DNA from 2 places in the Bradyrhizobium denitrificans genome. Region 1 is predicted to be linked to the other one. Evidence: riboswitches for the same ligand, from Rfam matches in the RefSeq annotation. Region 1 holds a riboswitch; the other holds the start of a gene.
What was found. Region 1 has a riboswitch for cobalamin ahead of HL671_RS04235 (TonB-dependent receptor plug domain-containing protein). Riboswitches for the same ligand answer to the same signal wherever they lie in the genome.

Region 1 (10,434 bases):
CCGAGGTCGGTCAGCACCAGATGTGGGCGGCGCAGTTCTACGGCTTCGAGGAGCCGCACCGCTGGATGACCTCGGGCGGCCTCGGCACCATGGGCTATGGACTGCCGGCGGCGATCGGCGTCCAGGTCGCGCATCCCGACAGCCTGGTTATCGACATCGGCGGCGACGCCTCGGTGCAGATGACGATGCAGGAGATGTCGACGGCCGTGCAGTACGAGCTGCCGGTCAAGATCTTCATCCTCAACAACCAGTATATGGGCATGGTGCGGCAGTGGCAGCAACTGCTGCACGGCAACCGCCTGTCGCATTCCTACTCGGAAGCGCTGCCGGACTTCGTCAAGCTGGCGGAGGCCTATGGCGGCGTCGGCCTGCAGGTCTCAAAGCCCGGCGATCTCGACGGCGCGATCAAGGAGATGATCTCGGTCAAGAAGCCGGTGCTGTTCGACTGCCGCGTCGCCGCGCTGGAGAACTGCTTCCCGATGATCCCCTCCGGCAAGGCGCACAACGAGATGATCCTGCCGGCGGAAGCGTCGGATCCGGCTGCGGCCTTCGCCGGCGGTAAGGCGCTGGTGTGAGGACTGATCGTGAGCTCAGCGCGCCCGACAAACTCCGCTGTCATCGCCCGGCTTGACCGGGCGATCCAGGAAGCCGCGGCGGTCGTGGGTCTCACACCGGCCGCGGCGTCCTGGATGCCCGTCTTCGCGGGCATGACACTGTGGTGCGGTGCCGGCGCTCTTCACCTCTCCCCGCTTGCGGGGAGAGGTCGGATGGCATCGTCAGATGCAATCCGGGTGAGGGGGGCTCTCCGCACGGCCGTTGCGTGTGGCTGCCCCTCACCCCAGCCCTCTCAGCGCGAGCGAAGCTCGTCGCGCCCCCGTCAGAACGGGGAGAGGGAGCGCAGCGGCGTTCGCGGCTATCGGCGAACAACACATGAGCAGTCCCATGTTCACGCTCGCTGAGCTGGAAGCCGCCCATGCCATCGTCGGCGCCGCCGTGCCGGCGACGCCGGCGCATGCGTGGCCGCTGCTCGCCGCGCGGCTGGGGGCCGGCGTCGTCGTCAAGCATGAGAACCACACGCCGGCCGGTGCCTTCAAGGTGCGCGGCGGGCTGGTGTATGTCGACAACCTCAAGCGCACGCAGCCTGATGTCCGCGGCCTGATCACCGCGACGCGCGGCAATCATGGCCAGAGCGTCGCTTTCGCCGGCCGCCGCAACGGCCTGCCGGTGACGATCTACGTGCCCAGGGGCAATTCGGTTGAGAAGAACCGCGCGATGGCCGCGTTCGGTGCCGAACTGATCGAGAATGGCAGCGATTTCCAGGAATCGCGCGAGGAAGCCGGGCGGCACGCGGCGCGTGATGGGCTGCACATGGTGCCGTCGTTCCATCCTGATCTCGTGCGCGGTGTTGCGACCTACGCGCTGGAGCTGTTCCGTTCCGCCCCTGATCTCGATGTGCTCTACGTCTCGATCGGGCAGGGCTCCGGCATCTGCGGCTGCATTCTCGCGCGTGACCTGCTCGGCCTGAAGACCGAGATCGTCGGCGTGCAGTCGACGGAGGCGCCGTCCTACGCGCTGTCATTCGCGGCGCGCACCGTGGTGACGACCAACAGCGCCGATACGAAGGCTGATGGGCTCGCGACGCGCAGCCCCGATGCCGATGCGCTCGCGATCATTCTCAAGGGTGCATCGCGCATCGTGCAGGTCAGCGACGCCGAGATCGCCGAGGCTATCCGCATCTTCTGGACCGACACGCACAATCTCGCCGAAGGTGCCGGCGCAGCCTCGCTCGCGGCGGCCCTGCAGGACAAGCGCAAGCTCGCCGGCAAGCGCGTCGGCCTGGTGCTGACCGGCGGCAACATCGATCTCGATTTGTTCAGGCGCTGGGTGATGCCGGCAACCTCCGAAGAAATGGCAGGAGTGTCGTGATGGGCACTCGGCGCACCACAAACACCGCCGTCATGCCCGGGCTTGACCCGCCTGCGCGGCCGAAGCCGCTTCGGCGCGGCGAAGGCCCGGGCATCCACGAGCCGCGCGCGCGACGCTCGACGTGGACGGCCGGGACAAGCCCGGCCATGACGGCAGAGACACCACGGGGACAGCAATGAACCAGCCAGCATCAGCCTATTTCCTCGAAGATCGCCACGACCCTAACGAGACGCACACGCTGTCAGTGCTGGTGCAGAACGAGCCCGGCGTGCTCGCGCGGGTGATCGGCCTGTTTTCCGGCCGCGGCTACAACATCGAGAGCCTGACCGTCTCCGAGACCGAGAGCCAGAAGCACCTGTCGCGCATCACCATCGTGACCACGGGCACGCCGATGGTGATCCAGCAGATCAAGCACCAGCTCGACCGCATGGTGCCGGTCTATCGCGTCGTCGACATGACCTTGACGAAGCGTGCGATCGAGCGCGAGCTGGCGATGATCAAGGTGCGCGGCACCGGCGAGCCGCGCGTCGAGGCGCTGCGGCTGGCGGATGCGTTCCGGGCCCGCGTCATCGACGCCACCACGGAAAGCTTCGTGTTCGAGATCACAGGCAACACCGACAAGATCAGTCAGTTTATCGATCTGATGCGTCCGCTCGGCCTGGTCGAGGTGGCCAGGACCGGCATTGCGGCGATCGGGCGGGGACCGGAAGGGATGTGAGCCATGCTGGCGCGCGACTGGTACTACAACGAACGGAACCGGATCGGGCTGGATCATGCCGTGGCCTCGATCTATGGCGCGGGGGATGATGCGGACGAGCGCGCGCGCGCCGCGCTCAAGATGCTGGGCGTCAAGCCCGGCTGGCGAGTGGCCGATATCGGCTGCGGCAATGGCGTGCTGGCGACGGAAGCGGCGCTGCTGGGCGCGGTCGTCGACGCCATCGACATCTCCCCGGCGATGCTGGCGCTGACCAAGATCTACACCCGCGACCGCCGCACCGCGGTGCGGATGCATTCGGCCGGCCTGCTGTCGTTCGCCTATGAGGCCAATTCCTACGACCTGATCGCCAGCGAGTTCACGCTGCATCATCTGCCGGACTTCTGGAAGGCGGTGGCGCTCGCGCGGATCTACGGCGCGCTGAAGCCGGGCGCGCAGTTCTTCCTGCGCGATATCGTCTATGTCAGCATGCCCGACGGCGCCGAGCGCTCGATCGAGCAATGGGCCGATTTCAACATCAAGAACCACGACCTCGCCCGCGACAGCGTCATCACCCATATGCGCGACGAGAACTCGACCTTCGCCTGGGTGATGGAGCGGATGCTGAGCGAGGTCGGCTTCGTCACTGTGTCGGCCGACTACCACGCCCCGATGCACGCGACCTATGTGCTGCAGAAGCCGGCGGGGCAGGGGTAGGCGAGCTGTGTTGATGTTTGCGCGAGATGGCGAGGCGAGCACGCTGCCACCCTCCCCTGGAGGGGGAGGGGCGTTTCACATCGCGCGAAGCCGCGATGTGAAACGGGGCGGGGGGACGCCTCCCCGCGCGAGCTGTGCCTGGGGCCCACCCCACCCTGATCGCGCATTTCGTGCGCGATCGCCCCTCCCCCTTCAGGGGAGGGTGAAGAGCCGTCGTGCGGCGGAAGCTCATTAGATGTCCCAGCAGCTCCTCATCGCCTTCGTCACCTTCGCCTTCGTGATGGCGTTCACGCCGGGGCCGAACAACATCATGCTGCTGTCGTCGGGCGTGACCCACGGCTTCCGCCGCACGGTGCCGCATATGATGGGCGTCAGCTTCGGCTTCGCCTTCATGGTCGGCGCGGTCGGCTTCGGGCTGGCCACGGTGTTCATCCGCTATCCCGTGCTGCAGGAGGTGCTGAAATATCTCGGCGCCGCCTATCTGATCTATCTCGCGGTCGTCATCGCCTTCTCCGGATCGGCCAAGACCGATAACGACACGTCGCCGCGCGGCCCGATGTCGTTCTGGGGCGCGGCGCTGTTCCAATGGGTCAATGCCAAGGGCTGGGTGATGGTGATCAGCACCATCACGGCCTATGCCGCCATCGCCCGCTTTCCCGCCAACGTTGCGTTGCAGGTCGCCATCAGCTTCGTCATGGCGATCGGCTCGACCATTACCTGGACCCTGTTCGGCACCGCATTGCGGCCGCTCTTGAGCTCGGAGCGCGCGGTCCGCGGCTTTAATATCCTGATGGCCCTGCTGCTGCTGGCCTCGCTCTATCCCGTGTTCATGGACGCATGAGAGGGGCGGCCGCCATGCGAGATCGGGGTTTCCATCGCACCTCAAAATGCTCTAGACACGGGCCGGATTTCGTCCGGGCGCAGCCGCCCGTGCCTCACCCAAGCGTCTGACTTTCCAGCCAATTCCGGCCATTTCAAAGAGGAAACGACAATGCGTGTCTACTACGATCGCGACGCCGATCTGAACCTGATCAAGGGCAAGAAGGTCGTCATCGTCGGCTATGGCAGCCAGGGCCATGCCCATGCGCTGAACCTGAAGGATTCCGGCGTCAAGGACGTCGCGATTGCGCTGCGCAAGGGCTCGGCCTCGGCCAAGAAGGCCGAAGGTGCCGGCTTCAAGGTGATGGAAGTCGCCGAGGCCGCGAAGTGGGCCGACCTCGTGATGATGCTGACCCCGGACGAGCTGCAGGGCGACATCTACCGCGAGCACCTGCACGACAACATGAAGCAGGGCGCCGCGCTCGTCTTCGCCCATGGTCTCAACGTGCATTTCAACCTGCTGGATCCGCGCCCCGATCTCGACGTGCTGATGATCGCGCCGAAGGGCCCCGGCCACACCGTCCGCTCCGAATACCAGCGCGGCGGCGGCGTGCCCTGCCTGATCGCGATCGCCAAGGACTCCTCGGGCAATGCCCATGATCTCGGCCTGTCCTACGCCTCGGCGATCGGCGGCGGCCGCGCCGGCATCATCGAGACCACCTTCAAGGAAGAGTGCGAGACCGATTTGTTCGGTGAGCAGGCGGTGCTGTGCGGCGGCCTGGTCGAGCTGATCAAGGCCGGCTACGAGACGCTGACGGAAGCTGGCTACGCCCCGGAAATGGCCTATTTCGAGTGCCTCCACGAGGTGAAGCTGATCGTCGACCTGATCTATGAAGGCGGCATCGCCAACATGAACTATTCGATCTCCAACACCGCTGAATATGGCGAGTACGTCACCGGCCCGCGCATCATCACCCCCGAGACCAAGGCCGAGATGAAGCGCGTGCTCGACGACATCCAGTCCGGCCGCTTCGCCCGCGACTGGATGCTGGAGAACAAGGTCAACCAGTCCTCGTTCAAGGCCACCCGTGCCCGTCTCGCCCAGCACCCGATCGAGGAAGTCGGTGCCCGCCTGCGCGACATGATGCCCTGGATCAAGAAGGGCGCGCTGGTCGACAAGTCGAAGAACTAAGGTCTCGCGACGACGATCGAGAAATGCAAACGGCGGGCCGAGGCCCGCCGTTTTTGTTGGATCGAGCCGTCGCCGGTCCATTCAGGACATCGCGCGGCGTGAGACGCGCGGCGCGAGCAGGCGGACGATCTCACAGGTGGCGACGAGCCCGGCCAGCCAGGCGGCGCCGGTCAGTCCGAGGCGCGCGACGATCGCAGGCGTGAAGCTCGACGCGCCGCCTAGCACGGGCGTGGCCGCGAGAAGCAGCAGCTCGTAGCCGGCGTAGGCGCCGAGCAGGGCGGCGGTGAGCGCGAGCGGCGCCGGTGCGGCGCGCAACGCCTGCAACACGAGGCGCGCGATGATCGTGGCGCCGAGCGCGGCGGCACCGATTGCGATCCCCCAGGCCAGCGTGTTGGCATCGATGGGATAATGCAGGGCGCCGAAGCCGATGCCCTGGTTGACCAGGAAGGCGCCGAGCACGCAGAGCAACGCGGGGCGTAGCGGCAGCAGGGCGGCTGCGACCACCGCGAAGGCCGCGAATGGCGTGGCGCAGGCAAAGGCGAAGCTCGCCAGCGCGCAGGCGGTGACCAGCAGCGCGAAGCAGAAGGCCGCAGCATGCCGCGGCGGCACGGGCGTGAGGCGAGCGTCGGCGGGGGAGGTGAGGATGTCGAGAGCCATGGGTCGTCTCCTTCGGGGTGGATTGTAGTCCATTGGGGATGTCGATGACAGCGGTTCGCAGGGCAGGGCGTTCACTCCATCCCGAAGCTCGCCATGCGGATGCCGCCGAACACGCCGAGGCCCGGGGCCAGGAAGCCGGTCGGGTTCTGGTAGTGCCGATTGAACAGGTTATCGACGCGGCCGAACAGCTTGACCTGGCCGGAGACCGCGTAGTCGGCGCGCAGGTTCACGACGGTATAGCCGGGCGCGACGAGGCCCGAGGTCATGCCGTCGCGGCTGACGTCGCGCCAGTCGCTGACGCGCAGCAAGGTGGCCGACACCGTCAGCGGGTCCAGCGGCGTCCAGACCGCTGTCGCGCTCCATTTTTCCTTCGGGCGGCGCAGCAGCTGCAGACCGGTCGTCGCGTCGACCGCGCGCGTGAACGTATAGTCCGCGCGCAGCGACAGCCGGTCCGTCAGGTGCGCTGTGACGAAGCTCTCGGTGCCCTCGGTGGTGGCGAGTCCGACATTGGCGTAGGAGGTGAAGGTCACATTGGAGTTGATGAGGTCGGTGATACTGTTGTGGAAGTAGGTCGCGCCGAGGCGGATGCGATCGTCGAACAGCGGCTGCTCGAATCCCGCATCATAGCCGGTGCTCTGCTCCGGCTTGAGGTTCGGATTGGCGAAGAAGTTGAACGCCGGAAAGTCCTGATAGAGCTGGCTCAAGGTCGGCGCCTTGAAGCCGGTGCCGTAGCTCGCCTTCAGCTTGGTTTCGGTGACCGGCAGGATCACGGCCGGTGCGATCCGGTAGGTGCCATGGCTGCCGAATTGATCGTTGATGTCGTTGCGCAGGCTCGCGACCAGGAACATGCGCTGTGCGAAATTCGTCTGCACCTCGACGAAGCCGGCTCTGTTGCCGTTCTCGGCCGTGAGGCCCGTGGTCTGGAGGCGGTCGGTCTGCTGCTCGAGCCCGACGATGAAATTGTTGTGCGGAGCGAGCTCGGTGACCGCGTGCCAGTCATATTTGATGCGCTCGCCGGTCGAGATCGCGGCGAGGGGATTGCCCGCGGTGAGATCGGACGTCCGGTTGTTGACGTAGTTGATACCGAAATAGTTTTTGATGCGGCCGTCGAGCAGCGACCACACGGCTTCCTCGCGCGTGGCGAACTGCCGCACGGCATGGGTGCTCTGGGCCGCGTTCGGGACGCTGGGAAAGCTGCCGTCGCCGGTGAACAGCAGCGTTGCGTCCGTGTAGCGCATCACGGAATTCAGCGACCAGGCTTCGTTGAGGTCGACGCCGAATTTGGTCGAGGCGGTGACGTTGTCATAGGCGTTGCCGATCGCCTTCTGCCCCGCCGGCAGCAATTGCTGTGGCGTGACCGGAATGTCGCCGGCATGGAGATGCGCGACATTCATCGCGTAGTTCACATTGTCCTGCGACCCGCTGACGCCGGCCGACTGGTTGAAGGTCTGATACGTGCCGGTCTCGATCGAAGCGGTTGCCCGCGCCGGGCCGTCGCCCTTGCGCGTGATCACCGAGATGACGCCACCGATCGCATCCGAGCCATAGAGGCCGCTCTGCGGCCCCCTCAGCACCTCGAACTGCTGGATGTCCGAGGTCAGCAGATGGGCGAAGTCGAACGCACCATTGGCATTGGTGACGTCGCCGACATCGATGCCGTCGATCAGGATCTTGGTGTGATTCGCGTTTGTCCCGCGGGTGAAGACCGAGCTCTGCCCGCCAGCGCCGCCGGTCTGCACGACGTTCAAGCCGGGAATGGCGGCGAGGATGTCGGGCACGCTGCGGAACTGTTGCGTGGCGATGTCCTTGGCCGTAACGACGGTGATCGCGTTCGCCACATGGGCAGCGGGGGTTGCGATGCCGGTCGGGCTGACGACGAGTTGTGCGTTGGCCTGGGCGGCGGCGCTCTGCGTGGCCGCCGGCTGCGATGCGCGTGCGCGCGGCGTCTGCGCCCCACGCGGCAAGGCCGGCTTCGGAGCGGCCGGCTTGCGGGGCGGATCGACCTCGACCGGCGGCAGCAGGTCGGGGGAGGCGGATTGCTGGGCGGTGGCCGGAGCCGCGCCGAACGTCGCGATGGAGACCAGGACGGTCGACGACGACAGGCCGGCGCGATGGCGCCGGGCGACGGATAGGAACGAGAACACGAGGGAACCTCGGCATGACGTCAGTGGCACGTCACCGCGAACGAGGTTTCACACCGGCCAATGCTGCCCGGCGTAGAAACGATGCCAATAAACGCCCCGACCGGCATCCTCGCGTGTGACCACGGCTGACGGCAGGTCTCCTGGCTCGCGGGTCGTCACCTCAACGCCGCCTTCCCAGGACCGAGAATCCCAGTGGCATCTGACGTGAGATTCGCCGCTTACAGTTGCGGGGGCAGCTGCGGCCTTCGAACGATCCGTTAAGGACGTCCGGCACCGCATTCCCTTTTGAGCCCCGGTCAGGGGGCACCGTCACCATCACAGTAGGTGTGCGCGTGTGGCTGAGTCAATCGTGGCGATGATGGCGCCGAAGGGCCCCCGGCCACACCGTCTGCTCCGAGTCCGAGCGCGGCCGCGTGCCCTGCCTGACCGCGACCGCCCAGGCCAGCGTGTTGGCATCGTCACTGCAGCCCGGAGGTGGCCATCCGGATGCCGCCGAACATGCCGAAGCCGGGCGCCAGGAAGCCGGTCGGGTTCTGGTAATGGCGGTTGAACAGATTGTCGATCCGGGCGAACAGCTTGACCTGGTCCGAGAGGGCGTAGTCGCCGCGCAGATTCACCAGCGTATAGCCGGGCGCGACGAGGCCGGTCGTGGTACCGTCGCGGCTGACGTCGAGCCAGTCGCCGACGCGCAGCAGGGTGGCAGACAGCGTCAGCGCATCGACCGGCAGCCATGTGGCGGTGGCGCTCCATTTCTCTCTCGGCTGGCGCAACAGCTGCTGACCGGTGCTCGCGTCGACCGCGCGGGTGAACGTGTAGTCTGCGCGGAGCCAGATGCGATCGGTCAGTTTCGCCGCGACGAAGCTCTCGGTGCCTTCGGTGGTGGCGAAGCCGATATTGGCAAAGGAGGTGGCGTTCGCGTTGAAACTGATCAGGTTGGTGATGTCATTGTGGAAGTAGGTCGCGCCGAAGCGCAACCGATCCTCGAACAGCGGCTGCTCGAAGCCGGCATCGTAGCCGATGCTCGCCTCCGGCTTCAGGTTCGGATTGGCGAAGAAATTGAAGGCCGGAAAATTCTGATACAACTGACTCAAGGTCGGCACCTTGAAGCCGGTGCCATAGCTCGCCTTCAGCCGGGTCTCGGTCACCGGCAGGATCACCGCCGGCGCGATCCGGTAGGTGCCGTGGCCGCCGAACCGATCGTCGACGTCGTCGCGCAGGCTCGCGACCACGAACCAGCGCTTGGCGAATTCGGTCTGCAGCTCGACGAAGCCGGCCTTGTTGCCGTTCTCGGCCAGGACGTCGGCCGCCTTCAGCCGCTCGGCCTGCTGCTCCACGCCGACCACAAGATGATTGCGCGGGGAGAGTTCGGCCACTGCGCGCCAGTCATATTTGATGCGCTCGCCGGTGGCGATGGTAGGCGCCGGATTGCCGGGCGCCAGATCGTAAGACCAGTTGTTGACGTAGTTCACGCCGAAATGGTTGCGGATGCGGCCGCCGAGCAGCGACCAGACGGCTTCCTCGCGGGTCGTCAACTGGCGGTCGGTGTGATGGCTTTGGGTTGCATTCGGAAAGCTCGGAGATCCGCTGTCCCCGGTGAACAGCAGGCTCGCGTCGGTGTGGCGAACCAGCGCGTTCAGCGTCCAGGCCTCGTTCAGGTCGACGCCGAGCCTGGTCGACGCCGTGACGTTGTCATAGGCGTTGCCGATCGCCTTCCGTCCTGGTGGCAGCAATTGCCAGGGCGTCACCGGCACATCGCCGGCGTGAAGGTGCGCAATGTTGAACGCGTAGTTGAATTGATCCTTTGAGCCGCTGAGTCCCGCGGTCTGGTTGAAACTCCGATACGCGCCGGTTTCGATCGAGCCGGTGGCTTGTGCCGGTCCGTCACCCTTGCGGGTGGTGATCGAGATCACGCCGCCGAGCGCATCCGCGCCATAGAGGCCGCTCTGCGGCCCGCGCAGCACCTCGAGCCGCTGGATGTCGGCGGTGAGCAGATGCTCGACATCGGGCGCGCCATTGCTGTTGGTGACGTTGCCGACATCGACGCCGTCGATGACGAGCTTGGTATGGTTGGCGCTGGTGCCGCGGGTGGAGACGGTGCTCTGCCCGCCCGGACCGCCGGCCTGCACGACGGTCAAGCCGGGGACCGTGCTCAGGATGTCCGGCAGGCTGCGGCCCTGCTGGGTGGCGATATCCTTGTCAGTCACCACGGTGATCGACCGGCCGGCCTCGGCGGCTGGCGTGGCGATGCCGGTTGGGCTGGCGGCGGCAGGCGCTACCGGCCTCTG
Region 2 (10,434 bases), on a different contig from region 1:
ATCATCACCAGCGTACGCATATCGGCGTCGTCAGGATTGACCTCCGCCAGCGTCGTGATGATCCGTCTGACATCGCCGCTGCCGGCGGCACGCACCATCACGACGACAGTCGATGGCGGCTTGAGCTGCCGCAACAACTCGAACGCCTGGCCGAGCTGGTGCGGTCGCGCTTTCGACAGCGGATTGTAGAGCGCGATCACGAAATCGGCCGTGGCCGCGGCTTCGAGGCGACGCCTGATCGTGGTCCAGCTCTTGAGATTGTCGGAGAGCGAGATCGCGCAGAAATCGCCGCCAAGCGGCGCGCCGACCTCAGCGGCCGCTGCGAGCATCGCGGTGACGCCGGGCTCGACGCGGATGTCCAGCTCGCGCCAGGCCATGGGCCCGGTCTCGACCGCCTCAAACACGGCGGCGGCCATGGCGAACACGCCGGGATCGCCTCCCGACACCACGGCAACCTGCCGGCCTTCGCTGGCGAGGGTGAGCGCGTGCCGCGCGCGATCGAGCTCGACCCGGTTGTCGCTGGCGTGGCGGACCTGGCCCGGAGAGCTGGTGGCGACCCTGTCGAGATAAGGTCCGTAGCCGATCAAGTCGGTCGCAGCAGCGATCACTCGCGACGCCGCCGGCGTGATCAGCTCCGGCCGCCCCGGACCGACCCCCACGATGGTGAGCGTGCCCGTCACAGCCGACGCCCCTGTCCCGGGATCAGGATCATCGAGAAATACGGGCCGCGCGCCAGTTCGATCTCAGCCAACGGCGCGACGCGCTGTGCCTCCATCGTGCCACGCTCTATATAGAGGGCGCGGTCGATCAAGCCGGCGCGGATGATGGCTCGCTTCACTTTCGTCAGATTGCGCCCGACCTTCATGATCACGGCCGCCTCACAACGCGCCAGCCGATCATGTAGGACGTCCTCGTCCAACGTACCTGGCAACACCGAGAGGATGTCATCACCCCAGGTGATCGGAACGTTGGCCTTGGTCCAGCATCCGGACATGCCGGTCACGCCGGGCACGACCTCGACCGGATGATCACGCTCGAGCCGGCGCCACATATGCATGAACGAACCGTAGAAGAACGGATCGCCTTCCGACAGCAACCCGACCGACCGTCCAGCGGCAAGATGCGCCGCGATACTCTCCGCCGCGCGGTGATAGAAACCGCCGATCTGCGCCTGATAGGACGGATCGGCGACAGGCACCTCTTCGGTGACGGGATATTCCAGCCGCAACTCACGACGGCCGGCATCCATCAGCGGCGCGACGATCCGGCGGGCATGGCCCTCCATCCCGCGCTTAGCGAAGAACGCCACCACATCGACCGACCGGACCAGGCCGGCCGCGCGCAGCGTGAGGTAACGCACGTCGCCGGGACCAACGCCGATGCCGTACAACGTGCCGGCATCGGCCACGCCCGCGATGGTGTCGAGCAGGCTCATTCGGCATCGCTCGCGATGGCATTCACCGCCGCAACGGCCATCGCGCTGCCGCCCTTGCGTCCTTTCACGATCAGATACGGCACGCGGCCATCGGCCGCGAGCGCCTCCTTCGATTCGCGCGCGCCGACGAAGCCGACCGCTGTTCCGATCACCGCTGCCGGCCGCGGCGCGCCCTGGTCCAGCATATCGAGCAGATGAAACAGCGACGTCGGCGCGTTGCCGATCGCGACCAGCGCGCCGCCGAGATGCGGACGCCACAATTCGAGCGCCGCGGCCGAGCGCGTCGTGCCGAGCTGCGCGGCCAAAGCTGGAACCTTGGGATCATCGAGCGTGCAGATGATCTCGTTGTTGGCAGGCAGTCTGGCGCGCGTGATGCCCTGCGCCACCATCTTTGCATCGCACAGGATCGGCGCGCCGCGATCAAGCGCGGCGCGTGCCTCGGCCGCGAAGCGTTCGGAGATCTCGATGTCGGACGTGATCTCGACCATGCCGCAGGCGTGGATGATGCGCACGGCGATCTTCTCTTCCAGGCCCTGAAAGCGCGTCAGGTCAGCTTCGCGGCGGATCGTCGCGAACGAGCGCCGATAGATCTCCGCCCCATCCTTGATGTAGTCGCGCAGGTCAGACATCGGCGTTCTCGCTTGCTCGGAACAGCCCGGCCGCTGTCCCATCGCGCGCCGGATCGAACATGCCGCAGGACGCGCTCTTCACGGTGCCGTGGCGGATGATGCGATAATGATCGCCGTCACCGGCCAGCACCAGCTCTGCCGGCGCCGAGCGCGCGCACCCCTTGGCGCAGCCGGAGACGTGCAACGAACCTTTGAACCCTGTGCGCGCCATCGCGGCCACGAGCATGCGCGCGTGTTGCCGCGTCGCCAGCCCGGTCGACGGACAGCCGCCGACGCCCGAACAGGCATCGATGCGCATCAACGGATCCGAATCATCGACGATCAGGCCAAGCCGCGCCGCATCGGACACGCACTGCGCGGCCGTTTCGCGGCGTACTGCGACATACAATCTGCGCCAAGGTGACAGGCGGATCTCGCAGACATCATCGGCCGCGAGCACAGCCGCGAGCCGCATCAGCGTCTCGCTGTCGAGGCGACCGAACGGCGCGCCGAGGCCGACGGCGCAGGTCTGGTCCGTCAAAGCGATCAGACCGCAGCGCTCCGATGGCGCGATCGCCCTCGTCGCGATGGCATCAGAAACCGTCAGCCCCAGCGCGGCGCTCAGAGCAGTTTGCATCGTCGACGGCAGCGTCGCGGAGCGGCGCGTCGGGCTGTGCTGCAGCACGAGCCGCGCGAGCTGCACAGCCTTGGCCGGGGCATCAGCGGCGTCGGTGGTGCCAAGCCATGCGACGCCATCCATGGCCGCCATGCCGAGCGCGACGCGGCCGCGACCGTCGCGATCACAGGCCGCGAGCCGAACATCGGCGGCAAGATCCGTCAGCGGCAGCCGGCCGCCGCCGTCGAGCACGAAACCGAACTTGGCCGGCAACGCCTCAAGCGCCTGATCGGACGCCAGCAAGGCCTCCAGCTCGGCCGCAACGGGACGCATGTCGATCATTTCCGCGGGGTCCAATCCCGCCAGCGGATTGATCACGATGTTTCGGATCGCCTCCAGCTCCGCGCTGTCGTCGAGCACCCGGAGCCTCTCCAAGACCTCCCACAACGGCGCCAAGGTCGCTGGGGAAACGCCGCGGATCTGCAGATTGGCGCGCCGCGTCAGATCGATCTGGCCATTGCCGAAGCGCTCAGCCGCCTCAGCCAAGTCACGCAGCGCGGCGACCGGCAAGGCGCCGCCATGCGGCCGAACGCGAACGATGAGCCCGTCACCGCTCGGCATCGGCCGCCGCGCCCCGGGACACCAGCCTTTGATATCGACCGCGGCGGTCACGACACTCTCTCCGTTGGCACGAGGCGCGTATGGGCCAGCGCAAGCTCGTCAGCAACAGCATTGCGACGCGGCACCCAGAGGCGTCGGCGCAGCGCATCCTCGAACCGCGACAGAATGGCGGCCACGGCCGCCGGATTGCGCGCGATCATGCCGTCCAACACTGCCTCGTCGCGCAGCAACGCCCCATGCGCCAGATCAAACAGATGCTCGGGAACGCTGTCCGACGTGGCCGCGAAAGCGTAGAGCGCGTCGATTCCTTGCGCGATCTCGGCGACGCCGCGATAGCCGTGGGCGAGCATGCCCGAGATCCAACGCGGATTGGTGAGTCGGCCGCGCACCACACGGGCGATCTCCTCGTCAAACGTGCGTGCCTTCGGCTGGTCGGGCCGGCTGGTGTCGAGATGCAGCAGCGCGGGTGTCGCGCCGAGCGATGCGGCCGCAGCGGCGAAGCCGCCGGCGAAGTCGGCGACCTCCTCGCCGTCCAGCAGATCGCGCTCACGATCGTCCTGCGGATGCACCAGCGCATCGATGCTGCGAACCCGGTCACGAAACGTCGCGGCGGCCGACACGCCGTCATGCCCTCCGCCGAAACTATAGCCGCTGCCGTCCAGATAGGCGTCGCCGAGCTGCGATCGGGTTTCCCATGTCATCCCGAGCGCGAGGTCGGCGGCGACGGCGCCGTAGCTGCCGGGCGCGCCACCGAACACGCGCGCGAGGCTCTCGCCGCGCCGCCGCGCCGCGGCCAAGGGATTGTCGGCATCGTCCTCGTCGAGCACGGCGACCTTCTGCACGGCGAGATCGAACAGCGCGATCTGCGCTTCGAACAGGTCGCGAAACAATCCCGAGATGCGCAGCGTCGCGTCGATGCGCGGCCGATCGAGCATCGCCAAAGGCAGCACATCGATGCCGGTGACGCGGTTCGAATTCAGATCCCAGCGCGGGCGCACGCCGAGATAGGCCAGCGCCTGGGCGAGATCGTCACCGCCGGTTCGCAGCGATGCGGAAGCCCAGAGATCGAGCATCAGCGACCGCGGATAATCGCCGTGGTCCTGAAGATAACGCCGGATCACCTCGTCGGCCGCGCGCACGCCGACCACGGCCGCGGTCCGGGTCGGAATGGCCCGCGGGTCGATCGCAGTCAGATTGCGCCCGGTGGGCAGCACGTCGAGACGGCCGCGGCTCGGCGCGCCAGCGGGCCCGGCCGCCACGCGGCGGCCATCGAGCGCGGCCAGCAGCGCCTCGCGCTCGGCGACGACGCTCGCGTGAATTCGGGTTTCGACGTCGGCGCGATCGACGGCGCCGCCCGCCTGGCCAGCGGCTGCCGCGATCGCGTCGATGAGCAGGCCGGCCGCCGGCGCGTCCGGAGCCTGGCCGAACACATGGAGGCGGTCGCGCACCGCCAGCTCCTTGATATCGCAGAGCTGGGCGTCGAGCTGCGCCACCGCCTCGCGGCCGTTCATGGTGCGGTCGAGCCCGCAATCGGCGGCGAGACCGCTCTGCCAGGCCCGCGCGATGATCTCGTCTTCCAGCAGTCTGAGGCGGCGCCGATCGAGCCCATCGGCTTCGGCATATTCTTCGACCAGCCCCTCCAGCTCCAGCAACGGTCCGTGCAGACCGGCCTGCGCCAGCGGCGGCGTGAGATGTCCGAGCGTCAGCGCCGCAAGCCGGCGCTTGGCCTGCATCGCCTCGCCGGGATTGTTGACGATGAACGGATAGATGACGGGAAGCGGGCCGAGCACGGCCTCCGGCCAGCATGTGTTCGACAGCGCCAGCGCCTTGCCCGGCAGCCATTCCAGCGTTCCATGCGCGCCGAGATGAACCAGGGCATCGATCGTCTCGACCTCGCGCAGATGCGCATAGAGCGCGACGTAGCCATGCCGCGGCGGCACGGTCGTGTCGTGATAGCCGGATTTGCGGTCCGCACGACTGCCGCGATCCGGCTGCAGCAAAATTGTAAGCTTTCCGGCGCGCAGCACCGGAAAGCGAAAGGCACCATCGCAAAATGCCGGGTCGGCCGCGGCCTCGCCCCAGCACTCATGCAGCGCGTCCTGCAGCCCTTCCGGCAACAGCTTCAAAGCGCTTTGATAGACCGCGAACGGCACGACGAGGTCATCCGCCTCGTCGCGCAGCAACGCTTCGATCTGCGCGGCGGTCGGTGGAGCACCGCCAAGATCGTATCCTGCCTGGGCGAGGAGCTGCGCAATGGCCGCAGCGCTCGCGCTGGTGTCGAGACCGACCGCATAGCCACGACGCCCGCCGCGCGCCGGGTAGTCCGACAGCATCAGCGCCATACGGCGCTCGCCTGCCGGCGCCGCGCGCAGCCGCGCCCATCGCGCAGCGAGCCGGGCGACATAGGACGCACGATCCGCCTGCGGAACGTAGCTGATAGTGCCGAATTGCAGACGCTCATCCGCTGCGGCCTCGCCCTTGAAGGCGATCGGACGCGCCAGCAAGCGGCCGTCCAGCTCCGGCAGCACCACATTCATGGCAAGATCGGTCGGCGAAAGGCCGCGCGACGAGGCGGCCCAAGCCTCTTCGGTGCTCTGCGCCTGGATGATCTGCAGCACCGGCGCGTCGGCTGCGTCCAGCACGGTCGAGCCGTCATCGCGCAACGCAGAGAATGCGGTCGCATTCAGGATGATCGCGGGACGCCGCGTCGCGATCAATCGCCCCATCGCATCCGCGATGCTCGGATCCTTGAGGCTGGTGACCGCCACAGCCGCTGCGGCGAGCCCCTCGCGCTCGATCGTCCGCATCAGTTCCGCAATTCCCGCCGTGTCGGCGGCAAGCAAGCTGGCGCGATAGAACACGATCAGCGCGGCTGGCCGCTTGTCATCGCCAGAACAGAGATCGTCGATGGCGACGGCGCCACGATCCGGCACGAAGCCGACGATCGAACCGATCGCGACCGGCTCGGCAAACGTCGCGTCGCGGCCGAGCAGCATGGCCAGATAGTGCAGCGCCTCGCGCGCATTGCCGATGCCGCCCTCGTGCAGATAACCATACAGCCGCGCTGTCGACTCTTTCGGCAAGGTCGAGAACTCATCGAGCCGGTCATCGGCGCGGTCATCTCCCGGCAGCGCCGCCAGCAGGATCTTGCGGCTCCGGCAAACCGCCGCGATGCGCTCCATCCCATAGCGCCAGTAGTCGAGCCCACCGAGGCAACGCACGACGACGGCGCGCGCCCCGAGGATGACGCTGTCGATGTAGAGATCCACCGACATGGGATGCTTCAGCCGCTTCAGGCTGGCGAGCCGCAGGCTGGGCAACTCGGCCGCCGATGCGGTCCACGCCCCCGCCAGCGCCGACAGGTCACTGTCCGAAAACGACAGCACCACGATCTCGGCCGGCGACTGTGCGAGATCCACGGCCTGTTCGAGGTCGTCGAGATCTGCGCCGGATGTCGCCAGGAGATGCATCGCCCTCGCCTATCCCGCGATCAGGCTCTGGATCGCGGCCGCATCGAGGCCACGCTCGCCGATCACCACCAGCCGGCCCTGCCGCGTTTCCCCCGCCCGCCACGGACGCTCGAACTGGTGCTGGATGCGGTTGCCGACGGCCTGCACCAGCAGGCGCAGCGGCTTGCCGGCCACCTCCACGAATCCCTTCACGCGCAGCACGTCATGCGCATCGACGGCAGCGGCAATGCGGTCGACGAGCGCGTCCGGCGAAATCTGCGCGGGCACATCGAGCACGAAACTCTCGAAATCGTCGTGATCGTGCTCGGCCTCATTGTCGTGATGCGAGGGCCGCGCGGCGAGGTCCTGCTCGGCCGCGGCGCCGAGGCCGAGCAGAACGGACGCGGACAGCCTGCCGTGCTCCGTCGCAATGACCTTGACGGCGCGTTGCACCTTCGCGGCGATCTCAGCCGCAACATCCTTGCGCTGCTGCTCGCTCAAGAGGTCGCTCTTGTTCATCACAACGAGGTCGGCGCAGAGCAGCTGATCCTCATAGACCTCCTCGAGCGGATTGTCGTGATCGAGCGAATCGTCGGCGGCACGCTGCGCGGCCAAGGCCTCCGGATCATCGGCGAAGCGGCCAGCGGCGACAGCAGGGCCATCGACGACAGCGACGACGCCATCGACGGTCACACGCGTCGCAATCTCCGGCCAGTTGAAGGCCTGCACCAGCGGCTTCGGCAGTGCGAGGCCCGAGGTCTCGATCACAATATGCTCGGGCGGCTCCTTCTGGTCCAGCAGGCTCTTGAGCGCCGGCACGAAATCATCCGCGACCGTACAGCACAGGCATCCGTTGGACAGCTCGACGATGCGATCCTCTGGACAGTCCGGCACGCCGCACCCTTTCAGGATGTCGCCATCGATGCCGACATCGCCGAACTCGTTGACGATGATCGCGAGCCTTCGGCCATTCGCCGTCTCGATCAGGTTGCGCACCAGCGTGGTCTTCCCCGCGCCAAGGAAACCGGTGACGATGGTGCAAGGCGTCTTGGCGTAGGACTTTGTCATGGCGAGAGCTCTCGTCTTCAGCGCGGCAACGACAGCGCGGGTACCCGCGCAACGGTGTTCTTGCGGACGTATTCCGGACGCTCGCGCCAGGCCGGCAGACCGGCCTCGTGACGCTGATGCAGCTGAGCGAATGTCAGCACATCCTGCGCATGAATGTCGGGATCGAGTGCGCCGAGCACATAGGTCCACTTGCCCGGCGCCGTCACCGCGACGGTGCAGGCACGGTTGCAGTTCGACAGGCACTCGACGCCGACCACGGCAACACCGGCGCGCTGCTCTGCGGGCGCGGCCTCGATCGCGGCAAGCAGACGCGCTCCAGCCCGCGGCTGGTCAGCCGACGCACTGTCCACACCCTGCGCACGGCAAGTGATGCAGACGAACAGTGTCGTCTGCCCAAGCTCTGATGCGGTCATCAATCAGCCGATCACGCCGGCCGCCGTCGCCGCCGCGACACCGCCCACCAGAACGATGGCAGCGCCCGCGATGCGTAGCGCGACTGGCGCAAGCGTGTCGGCCTTCGCGGACAGCGCCTTCGTGCCCAGGAATGCTCCCACCGCGATCAGGGTCTGGATCACCAGCAGGCCGGCGAAATAGGCCCCGAGCGGGGTGTTTTCGGCGCCGACGATCGACTCACCCAGCGCATAGCCGTGCACGAGGCCGGTCAGAGCGAACAGAGCCGCGACGGGCAGCACGCCGAACTGGCCGCGCATCACGACCAGAAGACCGACCACCGCGGTGGAAAGACCGACCAGCAGTTCGGCCGCGGGAATGTTGGCCTTGGCCAGATGCAGACCGACGCCGGCGATCATTGCGGTGGTGAAGGCGAGCACCGGTGCAAAGCCGCGCCCGAGCAGCGCCGCAACGATGCCGGCGCCCACGATGGCCGCCAGATGATCGAGCCCGATGACGGGATGACCCAAACCGGACAGCAGACCTTGCGCGAAGGTCTGCGGCAGCTTGCCGTCCATCATATGATGCGCAAAGGCGGGCTCGGCCGCGAGCAGGACAAGGCTCGCGAGCGCGAAGGACGCAGTGCGGTTGAACTTCATGGCCATCTCCGTCGCTTGCCGGCTCCCCAGAGGGCCGGACGATGCGCTGCATCCGACGGCATCCCGCCCATCCCGGCGGGATCAAACCAGCATCGCGACTCCCCGCGCGACGGGTCGGCCAACAGCAATGTCGACGGCAGGTCTCCTGGCTCTCGGGTCGCTGCGTGAAACCACCTTCCCGGTTTCCCAGTGGTGTCTTGGCCTCACACTCGCCGATTACAGTTGCGGGGGCAGCCACGGCCTTGGGTTCAGAACCCGCACCGTGTTCCCTAAATCTCTCCTTTCGGAGAACCGTCATCCTGTTAGATACGGGTCGCGCCAAAGCCCGTCAATCGGAATCGTCCCCATGGACCCTGCCCCGCCGTCCCCCGCCCTGCCGCGCCTAACCTTGGTGCTCGGCGGCGCGCGCTCGGGCAAGAGCCGCCATGCTGAGGCGCTGGTGACCACGAATCCGCCGCCCTGGATCTATGTTGCGACCGCACAGGCATCCGACGATGAGATGACCGCGCGCATCGCGCAGCACAAGGCGCGGCGCGTGGCGGGATGGCAGACGCGTGAGACCACCCATGATCTCCCCGCTCTCGTCCGCGCCCATGCCGGCTCGCGCATGCCGCTGCTGATCGACTGCCTGACGCTCTGGCTCAGCAATGTGATGCTCGCCGAAATGGAGGTCGCGGCTTGCTGTGCCGATCTCGTCGACGCGCTCGCCGCAGCGTCCGGTCCGATCGTCGTCGTGTCCAATGAGGTCGGTCTCGGCATCGTCCCGGACAATGCGCTGGCGCGCGCATTCCGCGATGCGCAGGGGCGGCTGAACCAGGACGTCGCAGCGGCGGCCGATCGGGTGATTCTGATGGCGGCGGGACTGCCGCTGATCTTGAAATGAACAGGGCTCAGACCGGACTTGGACATGAAAGGAATCTGCCGATGACCGAGAGCGCCGAGGATGCCCGCCACAAGGCCAAGATGGAGAATCGCAAGGCGGTTCAGGATGCCGAGGTGGCGTCGAAGACCGTCGAAAAGGGCCTGCTGATCGTCCACACCGGCAAAGGCAAGGGCAAGTCGACCGCGGCCTGGGGCCTGATGCTGCGCGCTCTGGGCCGCGGCTTTCGCATCGGCGTCGTGCAGTTCGGCAAGGGTGCGTGGGAGACCGGGGAGCGCAAGGCGATCGAGCGTTTCGGCGATCAGGTGTCGTGGCACACGCTCGGCGAAGGCTTCACCTGGGAGACGCAGGATCGCGCGCGCGACGTCGCCGCGGCCGAGCGCGCCTGGGGCAAGGCGAAGGAGCTGATGGCCGATCCCACGATCCGGCTGCTGATCCTCGACGAGCTCAACATCGCCTTGCGTTATGACCATCTGCCGATCGGCGACGTGGTCGCAACGCTGGCCGGGCGCCGCCCCGATCTGCACGTCGTCGTCACCGGCCGCAACGCCAAGCCGGAGCTGATCGAGGCCGCCGATCTCGTCACCGAGATGAACCTCGTCAAGCATCACTTCGCGGCCGGCGTGAAGGCGCAGGAAGGCATCGAGTACTAGTCCATGCCCGCACGCGCCATCATGTTCCAGGGCACCGGCTCCGACGTCGGCAAGT

Region 2: it holds a riboswitch for cobalamin, as region 1 does, so the genes downstream of both, HL671_RS32420 (HupE/UreJ family protein) here and HL671_RS04235 (TonB-dependent receptor plug domain-containing protein) in region 1, are expected to answer to the same signal.

What each region holds. Positions count from the first base shown of each region.
Region 1 covers NZ_JABFDP010000003.1:163,126-173,559, reverse strand. Annotated here, with positions in the region: gene HL671_RS04270 (acetolactate synthase 3 large subunit) at 1-575, shown strand, start outside; gene HL671_RS04265 (threonine dehydratase) at 943-1,926, shown strand; gene ilvN (acetolactate synthase small subunit) at 2,102-2,644, shown strand; gene HL671_RS04255 (class I SAM-dependent methyltransferase) at 2,648-3,337, shown strand; gene HL671_RS04250 (LysE family translocator) at 3,573-4,178, shown strand; gene ilvC (ketol-acid reductoisomerase) at 4,329-5,348, shown strand; gene HL671_RS04240 (hypothetical protein) at 5,430-6,005, opposite strand; gene HL671_RS04235 (TonB-dependent receptor plug domain-containing protein) at 6,077-8,149, opposite strand; cobalamin riboswitch at 8,263-8,475, opposite strand; gene HL671_RS04230 (TonB-dependent receptor plug domain-containing protein) at 8,608-10,434, opposite strand, start outside.
Region 2 covers NZ_JABFDP010000037.1:15,902-26,335, reverse strand. Annotated here, with positions in the region: gene cobJ (precorrin-3B C(17)-methyltransferase) at 1-680, opposite strand, end outside; gene HL671_RS32450 (precorrin-2 C(20)-methyltransferase) at 677-1,435, opposite strand; gene HL671_RS32445 (precorrin-8X methylmutase) at 1,432-2,064, opposite strand; gene cobG (precorrin-3B synthase) at 2,057-3,331, opposite strand; gene cobN (cobaltochelatase subunit CobN) at 3,328-6,750, opposite strand; gene cobW (cobalamin biosynthesis protein CobW) at 6,760-7,797, opposite strand; gene HL671_RS32425 (DUF1636 domain-containing protein) at 7,815-8,210, opposite strand; gene HL671_RS32420 (HupE/UreJ family protein) at 8,214-8,846, opposite strand; cobalamin riboswitch at 8,965-9,157, opposite strand; gene cobU (bifunctional adenosylcobinamide kinase/adenosylcobinamide-phosphate guanylyltransferase) at 9,193-9,729, shown strand; gene cobO (cob(I)yrinic acid a,c-diamide adenosyltransferase) at 9,771-10,379, shown strand; gene HL671_RS32405 (cobyric acid synthase) at 10,383-10,434, shown strand, end outside.